DNA from 2 places in the Glutamicibacter mishrai genome. Region 2 is predicted to be linked to the other one. Evidence: predicted binding sites of a transcription regulator. Region 2 holds the regulator's gene; the other holds the start of a gene.

Region 1 (14,423 bases), 870 kb from region 2:
ATGTCCCGCCTGTTGGGGCAGGCCGCTGGACAGGGGCGCTCCGTCACTGCGTGGCGGGTGCTTTCGTCGCTGGATCGGTTGGGCGCGCAGCGCGTGGGCGACCTCGCGATCGAGCAACGAGTCGCCCAGCCGACGATGACCGGACTGATTATCCGTCTGGAAAACGACGGCATGCTGCAGCGACAGCCTGATCCGAAGGACGGCAGAGCAAGCCTGGTCAGCCTGAGTGATGCTGGCCGAAAAGAGATCCGCGGCTACCGACAGCGGGCCATCGACGTGCTGCTGGGCGGCATGGATGCATTCAGCGAAGCCGAACAGCAGGCCTTGGCCCGAGTAGTGCCGCTGATTCAACGAATCAACGATCAGATCGCAGCCGACCTCGACGGCTGAGGTCTGGATATAGCCAAAGGCGCGCCGTTCCCCGAGGGGAACGGCGCGCCTTTTGCCTATTGCGGTCTTAGAGGTCCTTGGCAGCAGCCTCGGGATCTTCGCCATTGGCCATGGCCAGCAGCCGGCGGAAGATCGCTGGCCCATCATCGCCAATGCCATCGTGGTGGTATTGGTCGGTGACCCAGGTCTGCAGGCCGTTAACCTGGGACGCCGTGCGCAGGGAGAGTTCACGGTCGACGTAGACGTCGTCATGGTAGACGGCAGCCGCCACGGGCACGGTGTTCTTGGCCAGGGTCTCCAGGTCGTAGAGCGGCGGGAAGTGCTCGTGCTCGGCCAGGATGCGGGCGACCTCTTCCAGCGGGCGCAATGCCGGGTCCTCGGAGAAGTGCCACCGGAAAATCATCTCGCCGGTCAGCAGGGGCGTGTCCGCATGGACTGTGAAGTCCGGGAATTCCGGGAGCACTTCTTCGGCCGCGAAGTTCGTCGCCTGGCCCTGAGCGTAGATCGTCTCATGCATCAGCGCGTACAGCGGGTTTGATGCGAAGGAAGCCTGGGCTTGAAGGGCGTCCAGGAAGGCATCGGAGAGCCGCGGGCCACCCGGGGTGTGGACGAAGGCCTCCTCGAAGATGTGGTGCAAGAGGTGTACCCGGGTATTGCCACCCAGGTACATGCCCAGCATTTGCACCAAGGGGACGGTGACCCGCTGGCCGTTGGGCAAGCGCTCATCGTCATTGGCGCGCAGGTGCTGGTAGATCTTGTGCAGCGTGTCGAAGTCCTGCGGGTACCAGGAGAAGTACTCGCGGTTGCGTTCAGTCATTCGCTGGTAGGTGGCCCGGTACACGGTTTTCGCATCCTGGTCCAGTGACGCCAGGCCGCCGGTGACGAGGCATCGTGTGAGTGATCCCGGGAACAGCGAAAGGTACGTCAGGGTGCAGAAGCCGCCGTAGCTTTGGCCCAGGGTGCTCCACTGGCCAATGCCAAGATGTTCACGGAACGCTTCGGCATCACGCACAATCGAGTCCGCGCGGAAATGCGCCAGATAGCGTGCCTGAGCTGCGGAGTCTCCGCGCAGCGGGAGCGTCTGGCGGTTGGCAGGGGTGGACAGGCCTGTGCCGCGCTGATCGAGCAAAAGCACGCGGAAGTGCTTCACTGCTTCCGCGAGCCATCCAGATAGGGATCCTGGACGCGGCGATTTGCCGCCCGGCCCTCCCTGCAGGAACAACAGCCAAGGCTTGGTGGAGTCGGTGCTGATTTCCCGGGCGAAAACCGAAATCTTTTCGCCTTCGGGATGCGAGTGATCCAGCGGGACCTCGATCCGGTGATCGGCCACGTCCATGCCGCGGTAATGCGCCATTACTTTGCTCCTTGCGATCCGAGTGACTGCAAGGCGTCGCCGTCCAAACGACGGGTGGTCCATCCGTCGAGGGAACCGGCGCCGAGCGAGTCGTAGAATTTAATGGCTGGCTCGTTCCAATCGAGGACCTGCCATTCGAGGCGCTTGTATCCGCGCTCGACGCAGATGCGCGCCAGCGTGCTCAGAAGCGCTTTGCCGGTACCCAGCCCTCGCTGGTTGGCGCGCACGTACAGATCTTCCAAATGGATTCCGTGGCGGCCTTCCCAGGTGGAGTAGGTCAGGTACCAGATGGCGATGCCGACGATGGCGCCAGTCTCGTCTTCAGCCACATGCGCGAACGCCTGCGGGCTATCGGCAAAGAGATGCTGTTCGAGGTCTTCAACGGTGTTGCGCACCGCATCAGGCTCCTTCTCATAGTCCGCCAGTTCTTGAATCAGGTCCAGAATTTGAGGGCAGTCATCGATGACGGCTTCACGCACAATACTCATGTGTCCTAGCTTACCGCTGTCGTATCGCTAAAACGTCGGTGACCAGTCCTAAGGTTGAATGCATGATGGGTGGACACCACGCGGTGAGCGGCGCAGCCGCATGGTTGGCAATTACTACTCCGGTCACCGTCGGCTCGGTCAATCTCGGATTGGGCACCTTTCAGATGGACCGCTGGGAGACGCTCGCTGGAGCCATCGTCTGCGCCGGTGCGGCCTTGCTGCCTGACGCGGACCACCATGGGGCGACCATTGCTCGTGCCCTGCCGCCTTTTTCAAGAATTTTCGCCCGGGTTATCGGAGAGGTATCCGGCGGGCACCGCAACGGAACCCACTCGATCGTGGGCATGGCCTTCTTCATTTTCTTGGCGTGGCTGGCCAACGGCTGGGATGTCCATACTGCTGCCCTTGGCACGGTCTATCCCGGGGCTGCACTCTTTGCGATCTTGCTGATTTCCTTTGCGGTGAAATCCGTTAAATTCATGCCGCCGGTGCTTTGCTGGATTATTGCCTTGGCGACCGGTGCTTTTGTGGGGGTCAATGCCCCCGAGGAGAATATCTGGTTCTTGCTGGCGGTGGCGTTGGGCGTAGTGGTGCATGTCCTTGGCGACATGTTGACCATCGGGGGCTGCAACCTCATTTGGCCGATCAAGATCGGCTCGCCGCGCTGGTTCCGCAAATTGCCGCTAATCGGCGGTTGCTGGAAAGCCAATGGCCGGATCGCCGTCCCGGTCCTTGCCGAAACCGGTTCGACCGCGGAATGGCTTTTGGCGACGTTGCTGACCACCTACGTGGGCATCGCTCTGATCGTTGCGTAATGGCTAATTCTTGAGGGTCGTGTTTTCGCCCTGGTAGACCAGCGCCAGCCCCAGCAGCAGAAGCCCGATTTGGAACAGCGTGGAAATGAGTGCCTCGGCGGCAAAAAGAGCTGACCAACCGCTGAGCAGTCCGATCAGGACAAACAGTATGATGCATCCGCCAACGAGACGCAGCTGGAATCCGTTCATGGCCATACCCTACGACACTGCCCGCAACATGGCTATCGATTTACGACAACTTGTGCGGGCAGCAGGCAAAGGCGCTAGTTAGCGAGCAGTTTCAAGAGCACGGCTTTTTCATGAGGCACCAGATTCCCTGGGAGCTCGCCAAGCCGGAACCAGCGCAAGTCGCCGGCTTTATCCGGTTCCATGATCCGCGGCGTGCCGCTCCAAGCGGTCGCCAGATGAAAATGATCATCAATGTCGCCAGCTCCCGGAATCGAATTCGTCCGGCTTACCGTGAGCAGCTCCTGAAGGTCATGCGCAGCGATACGAACGCCTAATTCTTCCCATGCTTCTCGAATCGCTGCGGCCGCGCTGGATTCGCCAGATTCCACGTGTCCAGCCGCGGCGATGCTCCAGCAACCGTCCATGAACCCAGTGCCCCGTCGAAGCTGCAAAAGCACTTCTTCGCCCCGGCGGAGCACAACATAGCTGATGGCGGTCACCTGGCTAGTCCATTCGGCCCACGGAGGTTACGGTCACCACTGGAGCGCCGACCTCGTCTGAATCGTCCAATGAGATCGTCGCGCTGATACCCCAGTCGTGGTGTTCGGCGGGGTCAGCAAAGATCTGGCGGATCTCCCACACGCGGTTGGGCAGCTCATTGACGATGAACAATTTCGAGCTGCGGCCGGTTGGGCCGTCATCGATGTCCTCGTGCTCATCGAAATAGCCGTCCATGGCATCGGCCCATGCGTCGGCGTCGAAGCCATTGTGCCCGTCGAGCTCGCCGAGGGCCTGGTCCTGTTCGTCGGCAAAAAGCTTGACACGGCGGAACATCTCATTGCGCACCATCACGCGGAATGCGCGCTTGTTGCTGGTCAGCTTTTCCGGGGCCGGAGGAGGTGCCGTTTCGGTTTCTTCGTGCAGTTCACCACGGGAGAGCTCTTCCCATTCGTCCAGCAACGAGGAGTCGATCTGGCGAATCATCTCGCCAAGCCACTCGATAAGGTCTTCGAGGTCTTCGCGCAGCGCATCTTGCGGGACGGTTTGGCGCAGCGCCTTGTACGCATCCGTGAGGTAGCGCAGCAGGACGCCTTCGGAGCGGGCCAACTGGTAGTACTGGACGAAGTCGGAGAATCCCATGGCGCGTTCGTACATATCGCGGACGATCGACTTGGGCTGCAGCTCGAAGTCGGCAAGCCAAGGAGCGCCGGAGCGATACTGCTCAAATGCCGATTCCAGCTTTTCCGCCAGAGGCATCGGGTAAGTGATTTCATCGAGCGCATTCATGCGGTCGTTGTAGTCCATGCCTTCGGCCTTCATGACGGCAATCGCCTCGCCGCGTGCCTTCTTCTCCTGGCCCGAAAGCACCTGGCGCGGCTTTTCGAGGGTAGCCTCGATCACCGACACCACATCGAGTGCGTAACTGGCTGAATCCGGGTCCAGCAAATCCAAGGCCGCAAGGGCGAAGGGGGACAGGGGCTGGTTCAGCGCGAAGTTCTGCTGAAGATGCACGGTCAACTCGTAGTAGTTGCCGTATTCGTCGGGCTCATCGCGCCGCACGACAACTTCGGTGGCAATCAGTTCACGAAGGATGCCGATGGCGCGCAGCTTTAGCTTGCGCTGGGTGGATGGCGTCTCGTGGTTTTCGCTCAACAGGCGAACCGCGGCTTCAAAGGCGTTGTCTTCGCGCTCCAACAGGTTCAGCAGCATGGAGTGCGATACCTGGAACGAGGACTTCAGCGTTTCCGGGGGAGCGGCAACGATCTTGTCGAAGGTCTTTTCGCCCCAGGTCACAAAATTCTGAGGTGGCTTCTTCTTCGGAATCTGCTTGAGCTTGGAAGAACCCTCGCCGTGCTTCTTGAGGGCCTTTTCCATCGCCTTATGATTTTCGATCGCGTGCTCCGGCGCTTGGACCAGCACCGTTCCCGCGGTATCAAAACCTGCTCGGCCCGCTCGTCCTGCGATCTGGTGAAACTCGCGGGCATTCACGATGCGTGTACGGGTGCCGTCGAATTTGGACAGGGCCGTGATGACCACCGTGCGGATTGGCACGTTGATGCCCACGCCCAAGGTGTCGGTACCGCAGATGACCTTGAGCAGGCCGGCCTGGGCAAGCTGCTCGACCAAGCGCCGGTATTTGGGCAGCATGCCTGCGTGGTGGATGCCGATTCCGTGGCGAACCAGGCGGTTGAGGGTTTTGCCGAAACCTGCGGCAAAGCGGAAACCGCCGATCATCTCGGAGATTTTTTCTTTCTCCTCGCGCGTAGCGACATTGATGCTCATGAGCCCGGTGGCGCGGTCGATCGCGTCGAGCTGGGAGAAGTGCACGATGTAGATCGGGACCTGCTTGGTCTTGATCAGTTCCTCGACCGCTTCCTGGACTGGCTCCATGGAGTAGTAGAAATGCAGAGGGATCGGGCGCTCGGTATGTGCCACAGTAACAGTGGGCGTTCCGGTGCGCTCTTCCAATTCCTTTTCGAAACGGGTCACGTCACCGAGCGTGGCGCTCATCAGCAGGAATTGTGCCTGCGGAAGCTCGATGAGTGGCACCTGCCAGGCCCAGCCACGCTGCGGATCGGCATAGAAGTGGAATTCATCCATGATGACGCAGCCGACATCGGCTTTGGAGCCTTCGCGCAGAGCAATGTTCGCCAGGATCTCCGCGGTACAGCAGATAATCGGTGCGTCGGCATTGACCGACGAGTCTCCGGTAACCATGCCGACATTTTCCGCGCCGAAGATTTTGCAGAGGTCGAAGAACTTCTCGGAAACCAGGGCCTTGATTGGCGCGGTATAGAAGCTGATCTGGTCGCGGGCCATGGCATAGAAGTGCGCGGCGATGGCGACCATTGACTTGCCGGACCCGGTAGGCGTGGCAAGGATGACGTTGTTGCCGCCAGCCAGAGCCATCGACGCTTCATCTTGGGCAGGATAGAGATTGATGCCCCGAGAGGTGACCCATTGGCCAAAAGCCTCATAGATTTCGTCGTCGGATACGTTTTTGCTGTTTGCTGGCAAATATTCGGTGAGCAACATGATGTTCTTAGCTTATCGGTTGAGAAGTATGACTGCGTGCCTGATTGGACGCAGATCCAAGGATTAGGCTTAGGGCATGAAATGGGATCCAGCAAAGTACACAGAATTTTCCGATTACCGTGGACGCCCCTATAAGGACTTGCTCGGGCAGCTAGCTGAAGCCAACCCGAAGAAGGTCGTTGATCTGGGCTGCGGACCGGGCAATATGACACGGCTTATTGCCCGGCGGTGGCCTGACGCCCAGGTAGCGGGGCTGGATGCCTCACAGGAAATGATCGCTAAAGCCACGTCATCGGAGCATGAAGCGAATCTGGGCTTCGCCTTGGCTGACGCGACGCAGTGGCAGCCCGATGAGGACCTGGATCTGTTGTTCTCCAACGCCATGCTGCAGTGGTTGCCAAATCATCGTGACCTGTTGGCATCGTGGCTGCGAAAGATGAAGGCCGGTTCCTATGTGGCGATCCAGGTGCCCGGCAACTTCGGGTCGCCCTCCCACGCGCTCATGCGCGAGGTAGCCGAGAGCTCAAAGTGGGCAGGCAAGCTCGGCGGCGTCTTACGAGGAGGTGACGTCGTAGGGGAGCCGGACGAGTACCAGCGAATCCTGCTAGACGCGGGGTTCCAGGCAAATGTCTGGGAGACGACGTTCCATCAGGTGCTGCTTGGCGATGACCCGATTTTGGACTGGGTCCGCGGAACTGCCCTGCTGCCGGTGAAGGCGTCGTTGAATGCCGGCGACTACGTCGAATTCGAGAATGACTATCGAACTGCGGTTTCCCCGCACTACCCGTCCTTCCAAACCCCGGACGGCACGACGCTGACCAACTTCCCGTTCCGTCGCATATTCATGGTGGGCCACAAGCTAGCCGGATAACAGCTTCACTCTCGTTCGGAGCCTAGCCCGGAACACTCGTTGTGGCGCCAGCAGGTTTGTCGCCAGCTGGCGCCACAACGGTCAAGGCCTACCAGCCGCGTTCGCGCCACTCGTCCAGATGCGGACGCTCGGCTCCTAGGGTGGTTGTATCGCCATGTCCCGGGAGGACTTTGGTTTCATCCGGGAAGCGATCGAAGATCCGTTCGGATACGTCGGTGATCAGCGAGAGGAAACGCTGCGGATCCTTCCACGTATTGCCCACGCCACCTGGGAATAGGCTGTCGCCACTGAGGATGACTGGCTGGCCGGAGGAATCAACCAGTGCGTAGCCGATCGATCCTGGAGTATGGCCGCGCAGGTGGATGGCTTCGATAATGACCTCGCCAAGCTTGAGCTGATCGCCGTGGTTCAGGCCATTGGTGACCTGTACGCCGGACTCTTCGGCAATTCCTGCCATGTCGTCGGCACCGGCGTAAGTAGTCACAGGGTGTTGATCGACGAGCTCGGCCAAAGCCCGAACATGGTCCCAGTGCTGATGCGTTGTCGCGATGCCAACGATTCGCGGATGATCCGCATCATTCTTGGCTTCGTCGATGAGTCCTGCAATAGCAGAGGCATCGTCTGCCGCGTCCACCAGAAGCTGCTCTCCCGATGCGCGGTTGGTAATGAGATAAACATTGTTAGCCATGTCGGATACGGAGATCCAGCGGATGGTTACATCATCTAGCAGTAGTTCGTTCATACCCTCACACTACGTTGGATTGGCGGGTCAACGCGATAGGCTCGGGACAACACGAGTCATAGTCCTAAAGAATGGAGCAGAGCATGAGCGAACTAGGATTCATCAAGATCGACCCTAAATCCACTGTCGCGCCATACCAGCAGGTCCGTGAACAGATTCTCTCAGCGATTGCCAAGGGAAAGCTCGCCCCGGGGACCAAGCTCCCGTCGGTCCGTGCACTCTCTGGCACGCTGAACCTCGCGGTAAATACCGTTGCCAAGGTCTACAAGGAACTCGAATTGCAGGGTGCCGTTGTCACACGTGGGCGCCACGGCACAGTGGTGCAGGCAGCAGAGAACCGTGCCGAGCAAGAAGTGAGCGACGCAGCCGCAGATTTGGCTCGGATTGCGCAGTTGTGGTCCGTGGATGAAGCAACTGCGGTGAAATACCTTCGCGCAGCCTTTAGCTCCCTGCCCCGCTAGGCAACGGGACTAATCCCGCGCATGGCGAATACCGGGATTTGTGGATAAGCCCGATGCTTCCTTGAGAACTCGGTTTAGACTCTGGAACTAATCAATAGTCCCGGGGTCAGGAATCCACCATGAACTCGAATGCACGTGATCGCAGGAAGTTCGTGAGTATCGCTGTTATCGCCACCTGCGCGCTCGTTCTGGGCGTCGGGCTTTCGGGCTGCTGCACCGCCAGTCAAGCGGAACCAGCTTCCAAAGCGTCGGAAAATCCAACACCTGTGCCTGCGACTGTTGAGTGGAAAAGCAAAGAAGTTCTCGTATCCGATGTCGAATTGATCGGAGATGTTGCTATTGCCTATCGGCACCAAGGCCCTCAGTTGGAAATCATCGCCAGGAACCTGAAAAACGGCAAACAGCTCTGGAAAGATGAAGCGCTGGGCGCTGCCGATGCCCTGGGTGTGGATCTGGACATTGAACTCGTAAAGCACGGTGGCAGGCATTATGCGGCTTACGCGGGAACCAAAACCGGAGCTTATGGATGGTTGACGATCACCGACATCTCCACTGGCGAACAAGTAAAAATCGGAAAGAATTTTGAATTTTGGGGCGACCGTCCTTTTGCCTGCGGTAAGACGTTCTGCACCGAAGGTTCAAAAGTAAGCAATGGTCAGCTGCTTGAACGCCAGCATTTCAAATTCAATTGGTCCAGCAAGCAATGGCAGGCGGTGCCGACTCTAGAGCTTGAATATTGCCTCCAGCGAGGCGGGCATTCCTTGTTCACAGGGCTAAGCTCATACTGGGACGAAGATATAGAGATGCTGAGCTATTCCAAAGGGTCGAAGACCCTGTGGAACCGGCCGTATGAAGAAGTATTCGGCAAAGGCTACTCCTCAACAGCAGGTTGGGCATGGGGTACTGCAGGCGAAGACGTTGAGATCCTGCTCGGTTACGGGCAACATGCGCAGGATGATTTCTTCGAATCCGACAAGAAAACGGCTACGTACAAATTGGCTGACTTATCGAAACTAGTGTCAGTTGATGCCAAGAGCGGTAAAGTTCTGTGGCGCCAAAATGGGGCGTCGTCAATGTGCGGTGCTGCTTCGGAGCAGGGGAGCGCCGCTCCAAACTACACGATCGTTCTCTGTTATTACACTGCTGGCCAACGCAAACTAACTGATAAAGGCGACGGGTATTACTCGAGATCGACGAAAGGCGCGGCATGGAGCGTAGCCGCATTTGAGGCAAGTACCGGCGTCCGAAAGTGGAAACACAAGCTCAGCGATGTAAACAAATACGCTGAGCGGCTGCGTGAAGCCGGAATGCCCACCACCGAGGATCCGATCTCTATCCTCCCTCTGGCAGGAGGAGACAAAGCAGTCCATAGCCTGGACGGGACAGTAATGCCCTTGGAGGAAGCTGTCGGGAATGACGTGTTGTGCACCCTTGATCGCGAAGCATACTTCGTTTACTCCGCGACTCTAGGCACGGAATCCCCGTCTCTCAGCAAAGCCGCGGGGGATAGTCGATTCGACGATGCTCAAATGGTGTGCAAACGCGGCTCGTGGAAACCTACGATGGACGTCCCTGATGTCGATGAATTCAGAAGGGCCGGATACAAGACCGAAGATGTCGTGGTTCTGAGCCAGATTGAAGGAATGGTTGCGTATCGGTTGGCTGAGCCAGCCGGTAACTAGCGCAAAATTTGCGCTCGCCGATCGGGCGAATAAGCCTAGCGAAAAATTTCTGTGAGATAGGACCATTCGTACACTTATTCGAAGCAGTTTTCGATTAGTATGGCTTCGTGGCTATTACTGCAGAGAGCAAGAAAACAGATCTCACCCGATTGGTCGTCAAGGGCGCGCGTGAGCACAACCTGAAAAATGTTGACATTGATCTTCCGCGTGATGCGATGATCGTCTTCACCGGTCTATCCGGCTCCGGAAAGTCTTCACTGGCATTCGACACCATCTTCGCCGAGGGCCAGCGTCGGTACGTCGAGTCTCTTTCTGCCTATGCCCGCATGTTCCTTGGGCAGGTGGACAAGCCAGACGTTGACTTCATTGAGGGCTTGTCGCCAGCAGTGTCAATCGACCAGAAGTCCACTAGCCGTAACCCCCGGTCGACCGTAGGTACGATCACTGAGGTCTATGACTACATGCGTTTGCTCTGGGCGCGAGTCGGACGGCCGCATTGCCCAATTTGCCATGAGCCGATCTCCAAGCAGACGCCTCAGCAAATCGTGGATCAGCTCATGGAGCTGCCGGAGAAGACCCGTTTCCAGATTCTCGCTCCGGTCGTCCGAGCGCGCAAGGGCGAATTCGTCGACCTCTTCGCCGAGCTCTCCTCAAAGGGTTTCTCGCGTGCACGCGTTGACGGAACCACCATTCAACTAAATGACCCACCGAAGCTGGCCAAGCAGGTAAAGCACACCATCGAGGTGGTCGTTGACCGTTTGGCCATCAAGGAAGATGCGCGCCAGCGTCTGACCGATTCGATTGAAACCGCATTGGGAATCGCAGACGGCCGGGTATTAGCAGACTTTGTCGATCTGGATGAAGCCGACCCGCAGCGAGTGCGCGCCTTCTCCGAGAACCTGGCATGCCCAAACGAGCACCCGCTCGCAATCGATGAAATCGAGCCGCGAACTTTCTCCTTCAACAACCCGTTCGGCGCATGCTCGGCATGCTCAGGTATCGGCACCAAGCTTGAAGTAGACGAGCACCTGATCGTGCCAGACCCAGAAGTCACCCTTGCCGATGGCGCTATCGCTCCATGGTCGTTGGGCAAGGCGACCACCGAGTATTGGAATCGCCTGATCGAAGGCCTAGGCAACGAGCTGGGCTTCACGATGGATACCCAGTGGAAGGACCTGCCGGCCAAGGCGCGCGAAGCGATCCTCAACGGCAAGGACCACAAGGTTGTTGTCCAGTACAAGAATCGCTTCGGACGTGAACGCAAGTACTCTACCGGCTTCGAAGGTGTCATCTCGTACGTTCACCGTAAGCATGAAGAAACTGAATCCGATCATGCGCGTGATCGCTATGAGCAGTACATGCGCCAGATTCCGTGCCCGACATGTGGTGGCGCCCGACTGAACCCGGCATCGCTCTCCGTCTTGATCGGCGGACGATCCATCGCTGAAGTTTCGGCAATGGATTTGCGCAGTGCTGCCAACTTCCTCTCGACCATCGAGCTCTCCACACGCGAAGCCAAGATTGCAGCTCAGGTGTTGAAGGAAATCGACGCTCGCATGAAGTTCCTGCTGGACGTCGGGCTCGAATATCTCACTCTTGAGCGCGCCGCTGGCACGCTGTCCGGCGGCGAAGCCCAGCGTATTCGCTTGGCCACACAGATCGGTTCGGGCCTGGTAGGCGTCCTGTATGTGCTTGACGAGCCTTCCATCGGCTTGCACCAGCGCGATAACCGCCGCCTGATCGACACGCTGCTGCATCTTCGCTCGTTGGGCAATACGCTGATCGTTGTCGAGCACGACGAAGACACCATCGCTGAAGCCGATTGGATCGTGGACATCGGGCCTGGGGCCGGCGAGCACGGCGGCGAAGTTGTGCACTCCGGTTCGGTTGAAGGGTTGAAGGCCAATACCCAGTCGTTGACCGGCGATTACCTGTCGGGTCGCAAGAAGATTGATGTCCCGACCAAACGGCGCAAGGTTGATAAGGACCGCAAGCTCAAAGTTGTCGGCGCCAGCGAAAACAACCTCCAAGATGTCTCTGTCGAATTCCCGCTGGGCCTGCTTACCGCAGTGACCGGCGTGTCCGGCTCGGGCAAGTCCACCTTGGTCAACGACATTCTCTACAAGGTCCTGGCCAACAAGCTCAACGGCGCCAAGCAGGTACCAGGACGGCACACCCGGGTGCTCGGCCTTGAGCACCTGGACAAGGTCGTACACGTAGACCAGTCGCCGATCGGCCGTACCCCGCGATCAAATCCCGCCACGTACACTGGCGTGTTCGACCACATTCGCAAGCTCTTCGCTGAAACCAACGAAGCTAAATTGCGCGGCTACCAGCCGGGTCGCTTCTCCTTCAACGTCAAGGGCGGTCGCTGCGAGGCGTGCTCCGGCGACGGAACGTTGAAGATCGAGATGAACTTCCTGCCCGACGTTTACGTGCCATGCGAAGTCTGCCATGGCGCGCGATACAACCGCGAGACATTGCAGGTGCTGTACAAGGGCAAGAACATTGCCGATGTCCTGGACATGCCAATCGCAGAAGGCGCCGAATTCTTCAGTGCCTTCACGCCGATTGCCCGCCACCTCAGGACCTTGGTTGACGTTGGATTGGGATATGTGCGTTTGGGACAGCCGGCCACGACCCTTTCCGGTGGTGAAGCCCAGCGCGTCAAGCTGGCCGCCGAATTGCAGAAGCGTTCGAACGGCCGCTCCATCTACGTGCTGGATGAGCCAACCACAGGCCTGCACTTCGAGGACATCCGCAAGCTCCTGAAGGTGCTGCAAGGTTTGGTCGACAAGGGCAACACGGTCTTGACCATCGAGCACAACCTTGACGTGATCAAGTCGGCGGACTGGGTGATCGACCTCGGCCCTGAGGGCGGTTCCGGCGGCGGTACGATCCTTGCGACCGGCACGCCTGAAAAGGTGGCCAAGGTCAGCGAGTCGCACACCGGAAAGTTCTTGGCCGAAATCCTGTAGAAATAGCGGCGCGGATCGGGGAAATATGCCATTTCAGTCATGGATTCCTGACCCGCGCCTGCTTCATGGGAAGATAGCTAAGTGAATATGTCGGTAACAAGCGTGCTCTTCGACCTTGACGGGACCCTCGTGGATCCCGCAGGTGCCATTACTTCGGGTATCCGTCACGCCCTCGTGGCACACGGTCTTTCGGATCCAGGCGAGGCACGAGTGGAAGCTCTAGTGGGTCCTCCGCTTCAAGTGGGGCTTCGCACCATAGAGGGCGTTACCGACGAAAACATTGATTCCATCATCGCGACGTACCGTGCCAGGTATGAAGAAGTGGGTATGGATGAATCGCGCATTTACCCAGGCATCGTCGCGCTATTAGAGGCTTTGCGCAGCGAAAATATCTACGTTGCCGTCACCACGGCAAAACCCGTGGACATCGCACGATTGCTCCTGGACCGAAAAGGCCTGACCGAGCATTTGGATGCGATTCATGGAAATGCCGGCGAGCATGGAGCTATGGGTTCAAGCAAAACGCACATTGTCGCCGAAGCTTTGTCCCACGCAAGCTTGGATGCGAAATCCAGCGTTGTCGTGGGGGACCGGTACTACGACTTGGATGCGGCCCGCGAGAATTCCGTCGCTTCCATCGGCGTGGCTTGGGGATTCGCCCAGGGCGATGAGCTGTCCAAGGCCGACCGGCAAGTAGACAATGTCAAAGAACTAGCGCAAGCGCTCCTGGGCGAGCGGGCTGCCAGTTCAATAGAAATCGAAGCAAGCGTCATGCAGGAAGGTGCAGAATAAATGAGCATCTACACCATGACCCGCGCTTCGATTCGCGGTGTTATCCATGGCGTTTGCCGTGCCGAGGTTACCGGTCTGGAAAATGTGCCCAAAGAGGGCGGGTTCATCGTCGCATCGAACCACCTTTCTTTTTTCGACTCGCTCATCATCCAGGCCTTGACCCCTCGTGACGTTGCCTTCTTCGCGAAAGCGGAGTATTTCACCACGCCCGGCGTCAAGGGAAAACTGATGAAGACATTTTTCGAATCAGTTGGATCGATTCCGGTGCAGCGTGGAGAGCAGGCTGCCTCAGTGGCGGCTCTCGATTCTCTGGTGGACATCATCGAAGATGGCAGCGGTATCGGGATTTACCCCGAAGGCACGCGTTCACGCGATGGAAAGCTGTATCGAGGCCGAACCGGTGTAGGTTGGCTTGCGTTGACCACGGGCGTACCTGTGGTGCCGGTGGGCCTGATCGGCACCGAGAAGTTGCAGCCAGCAGGTTCGAAGGGCTTCAAGCCAGCCAAATTCCACATCCATTATGGTGAGCCGCTGCAATTCGACCAGCTGGGCCGCAAACATCCACTGCCGCAACGCCGTCAAGCGACGGATCGTATTGTGGATGCTATTGCTGAACTGTCAGGCCAGGAACGCGTCGACTCATACA
Region 2 (14,423 bases):
CCGCCTTTGAGGGGTTGTCGGTACTGCCTGATTTTGATGTCGCGATTATTGACGAGGCCCATGAGCTTCAGGATCGTGTGACCAGTTCCGTATCTGGTGCTCTGTCCGCGCGAATGGTGATGACTGCTGCTGGTGGCGCCAAACGCCACTGCGGTGTGAACGTTGATGAAATGGTCAAGGCAGCGAACCGACTGGAGAAGTCCCTGACTGGGATTCCTACTGGGTTGTTGGAGCATGGCCTGCGTGAAGATATGGGAATCGCGCTTAACGACATCGTTGAACAGGCGCGGCTGGCCTTGGCCTTGTCCAAGCCAGAAGCCAATGCACCTGCTGACGGCGGACGTCAGACGGCACGCTCCCAGCTGCAGGCCGTCATGGATGACGCCATTCGAATGCTTGAATCCGAAGAACGAAGAGAAGTTCTCTATACGACGCGCCCTCGGGAATTTGTCGAGGGCCGTGGCTATGTTGAGGCGGAAGAGTCCCAACCTGCAACGTTGAATGTGGCACCGCTATCGGTGGCAGGAAAACTCCGCGAAGGCCTTTTTGATGGCCGTACCGTGGTGCTCACCAGCGCGACCTTGGCCATCGGATCCCAGTTTGATGCGGTGGCCGGTTCGCTGGGGCTGATGGGAGCCGGTGCTCCGTCATGGACCGGCGTTGATGTGGGCAGCCCATTTGATTATCCGAAGCAGGGCATCTTGTACGTCGCCAAGCACCTGCCAAAACCGGGCCGCCAACTCGCGGCCGAGACGCTGGACGAAATTGAAGATCTGATCAAAGCGTCTGGTGGTGGAGCTTTGGCGCTCTTCACATCGAAGCGTTCGGCTGAAGAAGCTGCAAGCATTTTGCGGGAGCGCCTGGATGTAGACATCTTGTGCCAGGGCGAAGCAAGCATGAAGTCCTTGGTTGAGCAGTTTGCGGCCGAGCGGGATACCTGTCTTTTCGGCACGATGACGCTGTGGCAGGGAGTCGATGTTCCTGGGGATTCCTGCCGTTTGGTCATCATCGACAAGATTCCATTCCCGAGACCTGACGATCCAATTTCGAAGGCTCGTACCGAGGACGTCGCCAAACATGGTGGCAATGGTTTCATGCAGGTCTCTGCCACGCATGCCGCGATTCGGTTAGCTCAGGGAGCCGGTCGATTGATCCGTTCGGTCAACGACCGTGGCGTGGTTGCCATCCTTGATTCGCGAATGGCTACGGCTCGTTATGGCAGCTTCCTGAAGGCTACTCTGCCTCCGATGTGGCCAACCGTGGACAAGAAGGTTATTTCTGGGGTTCTGGAGCGGTTGAAGCCCGCTGAAAAGTAGGCTCCAGCTTGTGGGCACCCGAACCTGGTGTCCATGGCTAGCTGAGTGTACTAATGTCTGTGCCACGGGGAAGTCCGAGAATCGGAAGGCAAGATGAAGTCCATGAAGGAGCTGGCGCGTGCCGCGGCTGAAGATACGCACGCCCGTTTTGGCCATAGGCTATTCGGCCTGCCAGGTACGTGGATCGGCCGTCCGTATAGTCTTCGGCACCAGTTGCACGACGGAAGCATGCTCAGCGATATCAACGGTTTTTCGCATCCGTTTGCTGAGTGGAACTACTGGTGGCAGGCCCACTACTTGGATGCCATAATCGATGACGGGTTGGCTTATTTGGCCGATGGCGATCGCGGTGCTGCCCAGAACGAATTACGCCGGGCCAAAGACTTGCTGGCTGGCATCCGAGTGCGGAACTTCGGGGTATTCCCCAACTATTTCTTTGACGATATGGCATGGCTGGCTTTGGCTTGCCAAAGGCTGGTTGGTTTTTCGCGACAGGTTGAAGGACGCAGCCATCGTGGTGCCAAACAGGCCGTGACAACCTTGCGCAAGCAACTCGAAGGCGGCATTGATGACGTCTTGGACGGTGGCCTGTACTGGTCGCGTAAGCGAGACTTCAAGAATGTTCCGGCCAATGCTCCGGCCGCGCTATTTTTCGCGCGCAGCGGTGACCGCGATCAGTCCAGAAAGCTCCTCGACTGGATGCGGACTAAGCTTTTTAGCGGCCATCAGGGACTGTATTTAGATGGACTGCGAATTACTTCCTCAGGGCACAAGATGGAAGAAGCGCTGTACACCTACAACCAGGGGCCAATACTTGGAGCGTTGCTTGAGCTGGGCACTGCCGTCGATTTGGACCACGCCGGAACGCTGGTCCGGGCTACTCGTCGGCATCTGGCTGATGAAGCCGGCATTCTGCCCGTAAACGGAGGAGGAGACGGTAATCTGTTTGCCGGAATCCTCTGCCGCTATTTAGCCCTGTGCGTCAATGACGAGCGATTGGATCATGAAGTTCGAGATATGGCTCAGCAGATGATTTCGTCGACCGCGGGCAGTCTTGTCGATGACGAGCCCCGGCGGCTCTCAGCAGCAGTTCAGCGATGGATGGTCTTCAGCGCTGCAGATCGATGCGATTCGAAGTGAAAACCTGTAGATAGCAAACACGGAAACGGCGCCGAAGCTCATGCATCGGCGCCGTTTTGAGATGTGGTTAGAGCGAGCGCATCACCGAAACAACACGACCCATGATCTTTGCAGCGTCGCCAAGAATCGGCTCGTAGCGCGAGTTCTGCGGAAGCAGCCAGGTGTGCCCATCGCGCTGCCGGAAGGTCTTGACGGTAGCTTCCTCATCGAGCAGCGCAGCGACGATATCACCGTTCTCTGCATTTTGCTGACGGCGGACGACCACCCAGTCCCCATCACAGATGGCTGCATCAACCATGGAATCGCCAGAAACCTTGAGCATGAATAGTTCGCCGTGCCCGACCAACTGGCGAGGCAACGAGAAAACATCTTCAACGGACTGATCGGCAAGGATCGGACCACCGGCGGCGATTCGTCCTACCAGTGGGACCATCGTGGTGTCAGCGGACGTGCTGAGCTCGATCACCATCGCATCCTCGGCGGCCTTGGTGTCGGCATCCTCGGGGGTCGCCGGATTCTCTGCATCATCCGCGAGCTGCAGCGGCAACAGAATTTCCATGGCGCGCGGACGGCGTGGATCTCGGCGAATGTATCCAAGCTTTTCGAGCTGGCTCAACTGGTGAGTGACGCTTGAGAGGCTCTTGAGTCCTACCGAGTCGCCAATCTCACGCATGGATGGTGGATAGCCGTTCTTGCCGATTGCTCGCTGGATGGTTTCCAGGATCTTCTTTTGGCGAATCGTCAGCGAGCGTGCATTCGATCGGGGAGTGCGTTGTGAAGCTGACATGAGATTTTGCCTTCCCTAGCTATCTGACGAAAGTTCAGTGGTCCAAACTGTCGGAGCCAGATGGTGTGATGTTTTCATTGCTCGTCTACTTCGAAATCTTAGTGGATAAGCGAGTTTCTTTCAAAGATTTGTTCGAAAACTTCTGGACAAGTCGGACGAAGCTCTGTTAGAACAGATGTACTAGTTTCGAACACTTCTTCGAAACATAGGCATCGAACACAACTTCGCACCACTCGATAAACTTGAGGAGATAAGGTCATGGCAACTGTCGCACTTGACTCAAATCAAACCCGGACTCCAATGAAGATCCGCATCAACCGCCGTGGTTGGGCGGTATTGGTAGGCATTCCCGTATTTGCACTTACTGTTGCAGCCGCATTCTTCTTCTCGATGTTTGCCTCCAATGCTCACGCATCCTCTGAACTGCCAACGGGTGTCGAAACAATTGACGTGACTGTTATTCCTGGTGACACCGTCTGGAGCCTTGCCAAGGAGTACGCGCAGGGCTATGACGTCACTTCGGCAGTCAACCACATCTCGGAACTCAATTCCCTGCAGGGGAGCGAAATCCACGTGGGCGACTCGCTGTCGATTCCAGTCCTCGCTGGCTAAGGACTCGAAGTGAGTCGGGGGGATTGTTACCTTGACTCGTAGCGGATTCACCCGCGAAGCTGGTCCCCACGTAGACTAAATGCGTGAATGACCGCAGTGAACTTTTGAGTCAGCTGCCCTTGCGTGAGAATCTCCGCGGGCTATCCCCATATGGCGCACCGCAAATCGACGTGCCCATCCAGCTGAATGTCAACGAGAACACCCATCCGCTTCCTCAAACTGTCGTGGAAGCCATTGCGCAGGAAGTCGCTAAAGCGGCGACTAGTCTGAACAGATATCCAGATCGTGAATTCACCGAACTGCGAGAACTTCTTGCCGATTATCTTGGTCACTCCCTGACCGCCGAGAATATCTGGGCGGCGAACGGATCCAACGAAATCCTGCAGCAGATCCTACAAGCCTTTGGCGGACCTGGGCGGAGCCTCATGAGCTTCGGCCCTACCTATTCCATGTATCCGTTGCTCGCTAGCGGGACTGATACGGCTTACATCGCCGGAGAACGTTCAGAGGACTTCACCCTCTCCGCAGAATCAGCCGCGCAACAAGTCCGCGAACATAAGCCGAACATCGTCTTCCTGTGCTCCCCCAACAACCCCACAGGTACTGCGCTCGGCCTCGACGTGATCACTGCTGTCTACGATGCCGCGAGCGAGCACAACGGCATGGTCATTGTGGATGAGGCCTACGCCGAATTTTCCCTGTCGAGCACAAAATCAGCGCTGACCCTGCTTGAAGGACGGCAGCGCTTGATCGTCTCGCGCACCATGTCCAAGGCCTTCGGCCTGGCGGGCGCCCGCGTTGGCTACCTCGCAGCAGCGCCCGAAGTCACCGATGCGATCCGCCTCGTGCGATTGCCTTACCACCTGTCGGCTGTCACCCAGGCAACAGCAATTGCGGCGCTGAAAAACATTGATCTTTTGCTGGCCCAGGTAGAAGACATCAAGTCCCAGCGAGACCGAATTGTTGCCCGTCTCAAAGAGCTGGGGCTCAATCCTTCAGTCTCAGACTCCAACTTCGTCTTCTTCGGCGGACTGGAGAACCCTCACGCGGTATGGGAAGGCCTATTGGAAGCTGGCATTATTGTCCGCGACAATGGGATCCCGGGAACTCTGCGTGTAACTGCCGGAACCGAATCAGAAACTACTGCGTTCTTGGATCACCTAGCCGAGCTGCTCGGTGCGGAAAAGTAAGCAAGAACAAGCGAAGGAAGACATGTCTGCCGAATTGATTGGCGCACGTCGCGCCCGCATGGAACGCGTCACCAGCGAATCGTCTGTATTCGTGGAACTGGATCTCGATGGCACCGGCGTGTCAGAGATCAGCACTTCGGTGCCGTTCTACGACCACATGCTCACCGCGCTGTCGAAGCACTCCCTGATCGACCTGACAGTCCGAGCCACGGGCGATACCCACATCGACGTGCACCACACCGTCGAAGACACCGCGATCACTATTGGCGAAGTGCTGCGCGTAGCCCTGGGCAACAAGGCGGGAATCCGACGCTTCGGCACCGCATACGCTCCTTTGGATGAAGCGCTCTCGCGCTCGGTTGTGGACGTTTCGGGCCGCCCATACCTGGTTCACACCGGTGAACCGGCAGGGCAGGAATACCATTTGATCGGCGGCCACTTCACTGGCTCGATGACTCGCCACGTCTTCGAAGCCATCACCTTCCACGCACAAATTTGTGCGCATATCGAGGTGCTATCGGGCCGCGATCCTCATCATATTGTCGAGGCCCAATTCAAGTCCTTTGCACGAGCACTGCGCGAAGCTGTCGAGTTCGACGAACGCATGGGCGACAAGATTCCATCCACGAAGGGTGCACTGTAAGTGGAAAAGAAAAATGTAGTTGTTCTCGACTACGGTTCGGGCAACGTCCGTTCTGCGGTACGAGCGCTGGAAGCCGCAGGTGCGTCGGTTGAACTGACCGCGGACCCAGAGAAGGTCATGAACGCTGATGGGCTCGTTGTCCCCGGTGTTGGCGCCTACGCCTCGGTGATGGAACAGCTGACCAAGATTGGCGCACTGCGCTGGATCGGCCGGCGCATTGCTGGTGGGCAACCGGTATTGGGAATCTGCGTTGGCCACCAGGTCTTCTTCGAAGAAGGTGTTGAGCACGGAGTCAAGACCGCCGGTATCGGCGAATGGCCCGGCACCGTCGAGCGTCTGAAGTCAGACGTCATCCCGCATATGGGGTGGAATACCGTTCAGCCGCCAGAAAGCAGCAAGCTATTCGCCGGCGTTGAGAACGAGCGTTTTTACTTTGTGCACTCCTACGCCGTGCAGAAGTGGGAATTCGATGTGACTCAGCCAGCGATGACTCCACCGCAGGTTACGTGGAGCACCCATGGGACGCCTTTTGTCGCGGCAGTGGAAAACGGCCCGCTCTCGGCGGTGCAGTTCCACCCGGAAAAATCCGGGGAAGCCGGCGCGCAGCTTCTGCGCAACTGGCTGGGCACCCTGTAAGCATGTGGACCATCGTGCTTGGGTTCGTCGGCGCATTTCTGGCAGGTGGAGCGATCTCGCTCAAAAGCCAGAAGGCCCATATTTCATGGGTTATCGCGCTATGGGTACTCGCGGCTATGAGCATTATTGCCGCATGGGTCTTGACCCTCTAAAAATCATTACTTCACTAAGGACATCATGAGCGAGCAACCAATTCTCGAACTATTGCCTGCAGTAGACATCGCCGGGGGACAGGCCGTTCGACTGGTACAGGGCGAGGCCGGATCCGAAACCGGCTACGGCGACCCGCTGGAAGCGGCGCTTTCCTGGCAGAACGCCGGTGCCGAATGGCTGCACCTCGTTGACTTGGACGCGGCGTTCGACCGCGGCAGCAACGTCGAGATCGTGCAGCGTATCGCCAAGGAACTGAATATCAAGGTGGAACTCTCCGGTGGCATCCGCGACGATGCCTCCCTGGACCGCGCCTTGGAATTTGGCGCCACCCGGGTCAACTTGGGCACCGCTGCGCTGGAGAATCCGGAATGGACCAAGCAGGCCATTGCCCGCCACGGCGACAAGATCGCAGTGGGCATGGACGTTCGCGGCACCACGTTGTCAGGTCATGGCTGGACCAAAGACGGCGGAGACCTGTGGGATGTTCTCGCCCGTCTGGAAGATGCCGGTTGCGCCCGCTATGTCGTCACCGACGTGACCAAAGATGGCACCCTTCGCGGGCCGAACGTGGATCTGCTGCGCGAAATCGCCGCCAAGACCAACAAGCCTGTTGTCGCCTCCGGCGGCATCTCATCGCTCGAGGATCTCCGTGTCCTGCGTGAACTTGTGCCTGAAGGAATCGAAGGAGCCATCATGGGCAAGGCTCTGTACTCCGGTCAATTCACCTTGCAAGAAGCATTGGACGTCGCTGGGCGTCGCTAGATTCGCCAAGCCACACAATTGACGGTTTGAAAGCCCAACGGCTTTCAAACCGTCAATTGTTTTCTGAAGCAGGAACAACGTCCAACCGTTACCGATTCCTCTGTTCCCTGCAGAATGACGCAAAAAAGATCTGAAACACCTTGACGGTGGTGTTCAAGCTCATGAGAGAAGAACCAACTCTTCCCTCCACCAGACCCAAAACCACCGATAGCATGGATGTATGAGTACGGAGCATTCTGAATCAGCGCCAAAACGCCACCTGCCAGGACATATTGTCGCGGCACTGGCTCAGGCCGGTTCACCCGCCGACTCTGCTGGACAGAGCTGGGATGGCCGCGACCTCAGCGGCGAAGGCAACCCGCTGCACAACTTCGACAAGGACGACGGCAGCGCCGACGCTCCAACCATGACCGCCCTCGCGCGACTGCGCGAAGGCAAAGGCTCTGAAACCGAAGTCCACAAGGCCCTGGCCACCGCGCGAGTATTCGTAGCCGTCGTGGCACAACTGGGTGAAGAAGCCATGACCGATCACGGATTCGCCTCGGACAAGGAAGCCGACATGGCGCTGGTGAAAATCAAAGCACCGGACGGACGCATGGCGCTTCCGGTCTTTACCACCGTCGAACGCCTGCAAGCCTGGCACAAGGAAGCTCGTCCAGTGGCGGTCTTCGCTCCGCGAGCCGCGCTGTCGGCAGTCAGCGAAGAATGCCAGCTGCTGGTACTCGACCCGGGCAGCGACTTCACCTTTGTCCTGCGACGACCGGGGGTCTGGAACCTCGCCAAACAGGTCGACTGGATTCCGAGCTATCAGAACCAGCAGATCGCCAATCTCGTGCAAGATGCCACCGAAGGCTTTAGCCAACTGCAGGCCGTGCAGCTGGCCCCCGGCAGGGGAGTAGGCTCAAGATCACGGGACGGCCAGATGGTTCCAGGCGGTGGCTCCGGACCGGAACTTAATTTGCAGTTTGTTTTCGCACCGGGAACAAGCCAGAACCAAGCGCAGGAAATTACCAGCGCAATTCAGGGACGCTTGTCCCAGAACACTGAATTCACTGAAGCAGTGGATTCTCTAGAACTCAGTTTGCACAGCGCGCCAAGTTAATCTCGGCGGGCTCCTTGAAACAGTAAGGAACAGTTCGGGCATGAAAAGCTATTGGCAGATTTTGCGTCAGCCGCAGATCGCGATGCTGCTGCTTATCGGCATGATTGCCCGACTTCCGCACTCCGCGCTGAGCATGCTCCTGCTGCTTCATCTGGTCAACCACCTCGGCCAGAGCTGGGTCTCGGCCGGCTTGGTGACCGCGCTGATGACCCTCGGCATCGCCATCGGCGCCCCGTGGCGTGGAGCGCGCGTAGACGCCTGGGGATTGCGCAGGGCTATGCTGCCCTCGGTCATCGTTGAAACCTTCGTATGGTGCACCGTTCCGCACGTACCCCTCGTCTGGGTCTATCCGCTGGCCTTCGTCGGCGGTCTCTTCGCACTTCCCGTATTCTCCGTGGTGCGCACAGCGCTTGGCATCATGACCACCGGCGAGCAACGTCGGACCGCCTTCGCCCTGGATGCCACGGCCACGGAGCTGGTGTTCATTGTCGGACCGGCCACAGCTGGCGTCGTCGCCACGCAGATCAGCAGCGTTATCGGACTGAGCGTCATCGGCGTCACCGCCTCAATGGCCGGCTTGGCCTTGATGCTTTTGAACCCGCCCACGCGAAGCGATGACCCTAAAGCCATCGCCATGCAGGCCAACGCCCACGAAGAACGCCTGGGCGCGGAGGCCAGCTTCATCGCTGCCGCGCCGATGGGTGTGCAGGAAGTCGAAGGCGAACTGATTGTCGCCGGCTGGAAATCGGCCCGCGCCAGGATCAAGAAACGCGGCCGGGCTTTCAAGAGCCGGTTCAGCTGGATCAGCGCCTCCGTCTTGGCGGTATTCATCGCTTCTGCCGGGGCAGGCATGTTGCTCACCGGGACCGAGGTGGCGATTGTCGCCGAGCTTGATGCGGCCATGCAAAGCCACCGGCTGGGATTGGTGTTCTTCTTCTGGTGCGGGGCCTCGCTGATCGGCGGTCTGATCTATGGCTCCATGAAGCGTGTCATTTCGCCGCTGCTCCTGCTGTTGTTCATGGCGATTCTGACGATCCCGATGTACTTCGCCTGGGATACCTGGTCGCTGGCCCTGTTCTCCGCGTTGCCAGGTTTCCTCTGCGCGCCAACGCTCTCGGCCGCCTCGGAATGGCTCACCGATCTGGTGGCTGAGAAGCGCCGCGGCGAGGCCATGGGCTGGTACGGATCGGCGATGACCGCAGGCACCGCCTTGGGTTCACCGGTCACCGGGTTGTTCGTAGACAAGGTGGGCCCGGCTTATGCCTTTGTCGGTATTGGCATCATGGCGGCCATCGTGGTGTTGGCAGCCTTGGTATCGCAGCAAATTCGCCGTCGCGTGCGCCGGTCGCGTCGCCAGCGTTGGGAAACCACGGCCTAGTTCTGCACCCTCCCGGCGACGCGCGAGTACATGTACATGTCCTTGGGGTCGTTGCCGACCAGCTCCCAGCCGCGCAACAACCCTTCGCGTTGGAACCCGCAGCGCTCGGCAGTGCGCCAGGAGCCTTCGTTCCACGGTTCGACGTACAGCTCGATACGGTGGATGCCCGGATATTCCAGAGCCCAATCCGCGAGGGTGCGCAGCGCGCAGCTGGCAATGCCTTGCCGGCGATGCTCCGGTCCCACCCAGTAGCCGATGCTTGCCCGTCCGTGGCGGGCATCGTGGAACCACAGCCCGATCTGCCCGACAGCCTGTTCGGTGGCCGAATCCGCTATGGCGAAGGAGTATCCGGTTCCGTCCGTGGTCCTGCTCCATTGGCGGTGGATGAAGTCAACGCATTGTTGATGCTCGCCCTGCGGGGGCACGGTGGTGATCTGCGTGATGTAGGAATCCGTGGAAGCCTGCTTGATGAGCGGGATGTCCTGAAGGGAAAACGGGCGCAAATAATAGGGCGTTGCCTTCAAGACTGGCTGCTCGATCAGTTCCATGGGCACAACATTAGCCCGAAGAACTCAGTTTGCTGGACACCTGGGAACTGTGTGATTTTAAAGAACCATGGGCCCGCTCCCGAAGGAGTCGAGCCCATGATGTTAATCTCTTAAAAAACTAGTTTGATTGCTTAGTTGACAGCGCCGGTGAACTTTTCGCCTGGGCCCTTGCCTGGTGCGTCAGGGATCAACGAGGCTTCGCGGAATGCCAGCTGCAGGCTGCGCAGGCCATCGCGCAACGGTGCGGCGTGCTGCGAACCGATCTCAGGTGCGCCCGCGGTGACTAGGCCTGCAAGGGCAGTGATGAGCTTGCGTGCTTCGTCCAGATCTTTCAGCTCAGCTGCGTCTTCGCCCTCAGCCAGACCACATTTAACGGCGGCCGCGCTCATCAGGTGAACAGCTGCGGTGGTGATGATTTCTACTGCCGGAACTTCGGCGATGTCGCGCACCTGCTGGTCGACGAGGTGCTGATGCGAGTTGGTGTCTTCGGTACTCATACTGCTAAGCTTGTCACAGACCGACTCGATGCCGGTACTTCTCATGACGTCCAGTTAGCTCTGGGCAGGGGATTCGTACTAGTATTGAGCCATGCAAGTGGAGGCCATCTCCCACCCGCTGTCGCCGTTTCCAGGCTTCCGGGTAATTCGGCAGGAACACCTTCGGGTGATCCCAAGATGCAGGCGCAATGTTTTGCGCCTTTCGTCGTGTCGTTTCTCTTTGGCCTTCGCCTGCAATCGCAGACGGGGGCCTTCTTCGTTTGCGGTTATGGATTACGAATTTCAGGAGTGACACATCAGCGATCCACGCATTAATGAGCGCATTCGCGTGCCAGAGGTACGTCTCGTCGGCCCCAATGGTGAGCAGGTAGGCATCGTCCGCATCGAGGACGCGCTTCGTTTGGCTCACGAGTCCGATCTGGACTTGGTCGAGGTGGCACCCAACGCCAAGCCTCCAGTGTGCAAACTGATGGACTTCGGCAAGTACAAGTACGAAGCCGCTGTCAAGGCTCGCGAAGCTCGTAAGAACCAGACCAACACGGTCTTGAAGGAAGTTCGCTTCCGCCTGAAGATTGATACTCACGACTACGAGACCAAGGTTGGGCACGCGTTGCGCTTCCTGGGCGCTGGCGACAAGGTGAAAGCCATGATCCAGTTCCGCGGTCGTGAACAGCAGCGTCCAGAGATGGGTATCCGCTTGCTGGAAAAGTTTGCAGCAGACGTAGCTGAGGTTGGAATCATCGAGTCCAGCCCGCGCATTGATGGCCGAAATATGGTCATGGTTGTTGGTCCGCTGAAGAACAAGGCAGAGGCTCGCCGCGAACAGCAGCAGAAGTCCGGTGGCCGTAACTCGGCCAAGCGCAAGATCCGCACCGACGCTCCAGCTGAGACCGAGGGCCAGAACGTCGCAGCAGCTATGGATGACGAAGCCCGCGCCAAGTTGGAGCAGGCTCGCCAAGCAGCTGAAGGCGACGCCTAGCCAAGCCTGTTGGGCTTTCGAGCCCGTCACCGTTTACGGTGAAGGATCTTCTCGCAAGGAAGATTCAACTACAAGAGAACAACAGCGGTCACCTTAAATGGGGCCCGCTTCGGATGATCCCCACGCGGTAATTTCGCCGCGTGGAGCACGTAAGGAGAACGGCAGCTATGCCGAAGTTCAAGACTCACAGTGGCGCCAAGAAGCGCTTCAAGCTCACCGGTAGCGGTAAGCTCGCTCGCCAGCAGGCCAACCGTCGCCACTACCTGGAGCACAAGTCCTCGCGCGTTACCCGTCGCCTGGCTTCTGACCAGATCGTCGCTAAGGCCGATGTAAAGACCATCAAGCGGATGCTGGGCCTCTAAGCTCTCCCTTTCGCAATTCGGGGAAGCAATACCCCACCACCCATAGATTTCTCCCATCTCGCAAAACCGCGAGCACTGGGGAACTGACTTGAAGGAGTACACACGTGGCACGTGTGAAGCGGGCAGTAAACGCCCACAAGAAGCGTCGCGTCGTTCTGGAACGCGCAAAGGGTTACCGCGGTCAGCGTTCGCGCCTGTACCGTAAGGCCAAGGAGCAGCTGCTCCACTCGTTCGTTTACAGCTTCAACGACCGCCGTAAGCGCAAGGGTGACTTCCGTCGCCTCTGGATCCAGCGCATCAACGCTGCATCCCGCGCCAACGGCATGACCTACAACCGTCTGATCCAGGGTCTGAAGGCTGCTGAGATCGAGGTTGACCGCCGCATGCTGGCCGAGCTGGCTGTATCGGACTCCAACGCATTCGCAACCCTGGTTAAGGTTGCAAAGGAAGCTCTTCCAGCTGACGTCAACGCTCCACGCGCTGCTGCTGAGGTTGCTGCTCCAAAGGCTCCTAAGGCTGCTGCTAAGTCCGTTGAGGGCGAAGGCGTTATCAAGGCTGTTGAAGGCCAGGACGCTCCTGAGGGCTTCGTTATCAAGGGCAACGCTGGCTCGAACAAGTACCACGTTCCAGGCTCGACCTGGTACGAGCAGACCGAAGCTGAATTCTGGTTCAACTCGGTTGAAGCAGCTAAGGCTGCTGGCTTCGAACCAGCTGGTGGAGAATCCCGCCAGCAGATGAAGTAAATCTTTTCTCCCTTTGAGCTAAAGCTCAGGTAGGACAGATCACACCGATGGGTGGGTCCCGCGATCACGTGGAACCCACCCATTAGTGTTTCTACCGGTATTCTCGAAGTATGAGCAGTTTTTCCGCTGAAGTGATGACCAACCCCCGTGCCGAACGAGTCAAGTCGGTCGCCCGGCTTGCCAACCGCAAGGGACGTGAAGCCACAGGGGAATTCCTCGTCGAAGGCCCGCAGGCAGTGCGCGAAGCGCTCAAGGCGCATCTGGACGACGACAACCTCGTGCAGGCCGTCTATGTTGTCGGAGGATTCCTCGAAAGCCACGACGAGTTCGCGGAACTGCTCGATCAAACACAGGTGCCAACACGCATCGTCACCGGCGAAGTGCTGCATGCCATGGCCGACACCCAGACCCCACAGGGGATTCTCGCCGTTGCCGCGATCGCCCAGCCGCAACTGAGCGAAGTGCTCGCCGCCAAACCGCGGCTCATCGCAGTCCTGTGCCGGGTCCAGGACCCCGGAAACGCCGGCACGGTGCTCCGCGCCGCAGACGCCGCCGGAGCCGACGCCGTCATCCTGACCAAGGGCAGCGTCGACATCTATAACCCGAAGGCCGTGCGCTCCACGGTCGGATCGCTTTTCCACCTGCCGGTGCTGAACAACATCGAATTCGACCACCTGATCGAGGCGGCGAAAACCACCGGTAACCAAATCCTCGCCGCCGACGGCTACGGAGCCTTGAACCTGGACTCGTTGCAGGACGCCGCGGTATTGCGCGCCCACCAGCCGGCCGCTGAGGCCCAGGCCCCCGAAGGCCAGCCGGTCCTTGAAGCGCCCACGCTATGGCTCTTCGGCAATGAAGGACAGGGCCTAGATGACAACGAAAAACAGGCGGCTGACCATGCAGTGGCGGTTCCGCTCTACGGCGTAGCCGAGTCGCTGAATGTTGGCACCGCCGCGACCGTGTGCCTCTACGCCTCGGCACGAGCCCAGCACACGGCAAAGCAGGGCTAGCCTGTGGCTGAAGCACCAGTCCTGAAGCAAATTGTGGCCGTAGCCATCGTCGACGATCTGGCAGCGCCCGCCAAGCTCTTGGCCGCCCGGCGCAACCGCCCGGAGGCCCTCGCCGGATTGTGGGAATTCCCCGGAGGGAAGGTCGAGCCGGGGGAGAGTGAAATTGCCGCGGTGCACCGTGAACTGGGCGAAGAGCTGGGCGTGGCCATCACCCTGGGTGCAGCAATCCCGGGGCCGCACCGGCAAGGATGGCAGCTGAACGAGAAAGCCGCCATGCGCATGTGGTTCGCCCAGATCACCGAGGGCGAACCGGATACCCTGGACGGCCACGACCAGCTGGCCTGGCTCGACCTCGACGACTCGCTGCACGGGATCGTCGAGTGGATTCCGGCCGACGCGCCCATTGTCGCGGCATGCCTTGAACAGGTACGTGCAAGAGCGACCCAATAAAGACGCGTAAGCTTGAAGCAGCGCCTTTTGAGGCATTGCACGTTTTTGCACCCGAACACTTTTTGAGGAGCCCTTTTCCGTGAAGCGACTTTTGAGCGTGATCGCACTGGCCTTT

What was found. Region 2 encodes LexA, which represses DNA repair genes until DNA is damaged. Its sites were predicted from a motif close to TCGAACANNTGTTCGA; they were not measured.
Region 1: a site for LexA is predicted at 10,074-10,089, ahead of uvrA (excinuclease ABC subunit UvrA). Genes of this name have one in related genera too.

What each region holds. Positions count from the first base shown of each region.
Region 1 covers NZ_CP032549.1:204,899-219,321, reverse strand. The annotation lists gene D3791_RS01020 (MarR family winged helix-turn-helix transcriptional regulator) at 1-390, shown strand, start outside; gene D3791_RS01015 (alpha/beta fold hydrolase) at 458-1,744, opposite strand; gene D3791_RS01010 (GNAT family N-acetyltransferase) at 1,744-2,232, opposite strand; gene D3791_RS01005 (metal-dependent hydrolase) at 2,295-3,047, shown strand; gene D3791_RS01000 (hypothetical protein) at 3,051-3,236, opposite strand; gene D3791_RS00995 (NUDIX domain-containing protein) at 3,311-3,715, opposite strand; gene D3791_RS00990 (DEAD/DEAH box helicase) at 3,720-6,251, opposite strand; gene D3791_RS00985 (methyltransferase domain-containing protein) at 6,328-7,122, shown strand; gene D3791_RS00980 (MBL fold metallo-hydrolase) at 7,211-7,864, opposite strand; gene D3791_RS00975 (GntR family transcriptional regulator) at 7,948-8,325, shown strand; gene D3791_RS00970 (outer membrane protein assembly factor BamB family protein) at 8,445-10,007, shown strand; gene uvrA (excinuclease ABC subunit UvrA) at 10,115-12,985, shown strand; gene D3791_RS00960 (HAD family hydrolase) at 13,073-13,777, shown strand; gene D3791_RS00955 (lysophospholipid acyltransferase family protein) at 13,778-14,423, shown strand, end outside.
Region 2 covers NZ_CP032549.1:2,908,451-2,922,873, forward strand. The annotation lists gene D3791_RS13685 (ATP-dependent DNA helicase) at 1-1,316, shown strand, start outside; gene D3791_RS13690 (glycoside hydrolase family 76 protein) at 1,419-2,456, shown strand; gene lexA (transcriptional repressor LexA) at 2,524-3,243, opposite strand; gene D3791_RS13700 (LysM peptidoglycan-binding domain-containing protein) at 3,502-3,855, shown strand; gene D3791_RS13705 (histidinol-phosphate transaminase) at 3,939-5,045, shown strand; gene hisB (imidazoleglycerol-phosphate dehydratase HisB) at 5,068-5,688, shown strand; gene hisH (imidazole glycerol phosphate synthase subunit HisH) at 5,689-6,324, shown strand; gene priA (bifunctional 1-(5-phosphoribosyl)-5-((5-phosphoribosylamino)methylideneamino)imidazole-4-carboxamide isomerase/phosphoribosylanthranilate isomerase PriA) at 6,502-7,239, shown strand; gene D3791_RS13725 (SseB family protein) at 7,460-8,341, shown strand; gene D3791_RS13730 (MFS transporter) at 8,382-9,719, shown strand; gene D3791_RS13735 (GNAT family N-acetyltransferase) at 9,716-10,267, opposite strand; gene D3791_RS13740 (DUF1844 domain-containing protein) at 10,399-10,764, opposite strand; gene infC (translation initiation factor IF-3) at 11,093-11,743, shown strand; gene rpmI (50S ribosomal protein L35) at 11,911-12,105, shown strand; gene rplT (50S ribosomal protein L20, sunset domain variant) at 12,210-12,848, shown strand; gene D3791_RS13760 (TrmH family RNA methyltransferase) at 12,959-13,858, shown strand; gene D3791_RS13765 (NUDIX domain-containing protein) at 13,862-14,308, shown strand; gene D3791_RS13770 (LppM family (lipo)protein) at 14,388-14,423, shown strand, end outside.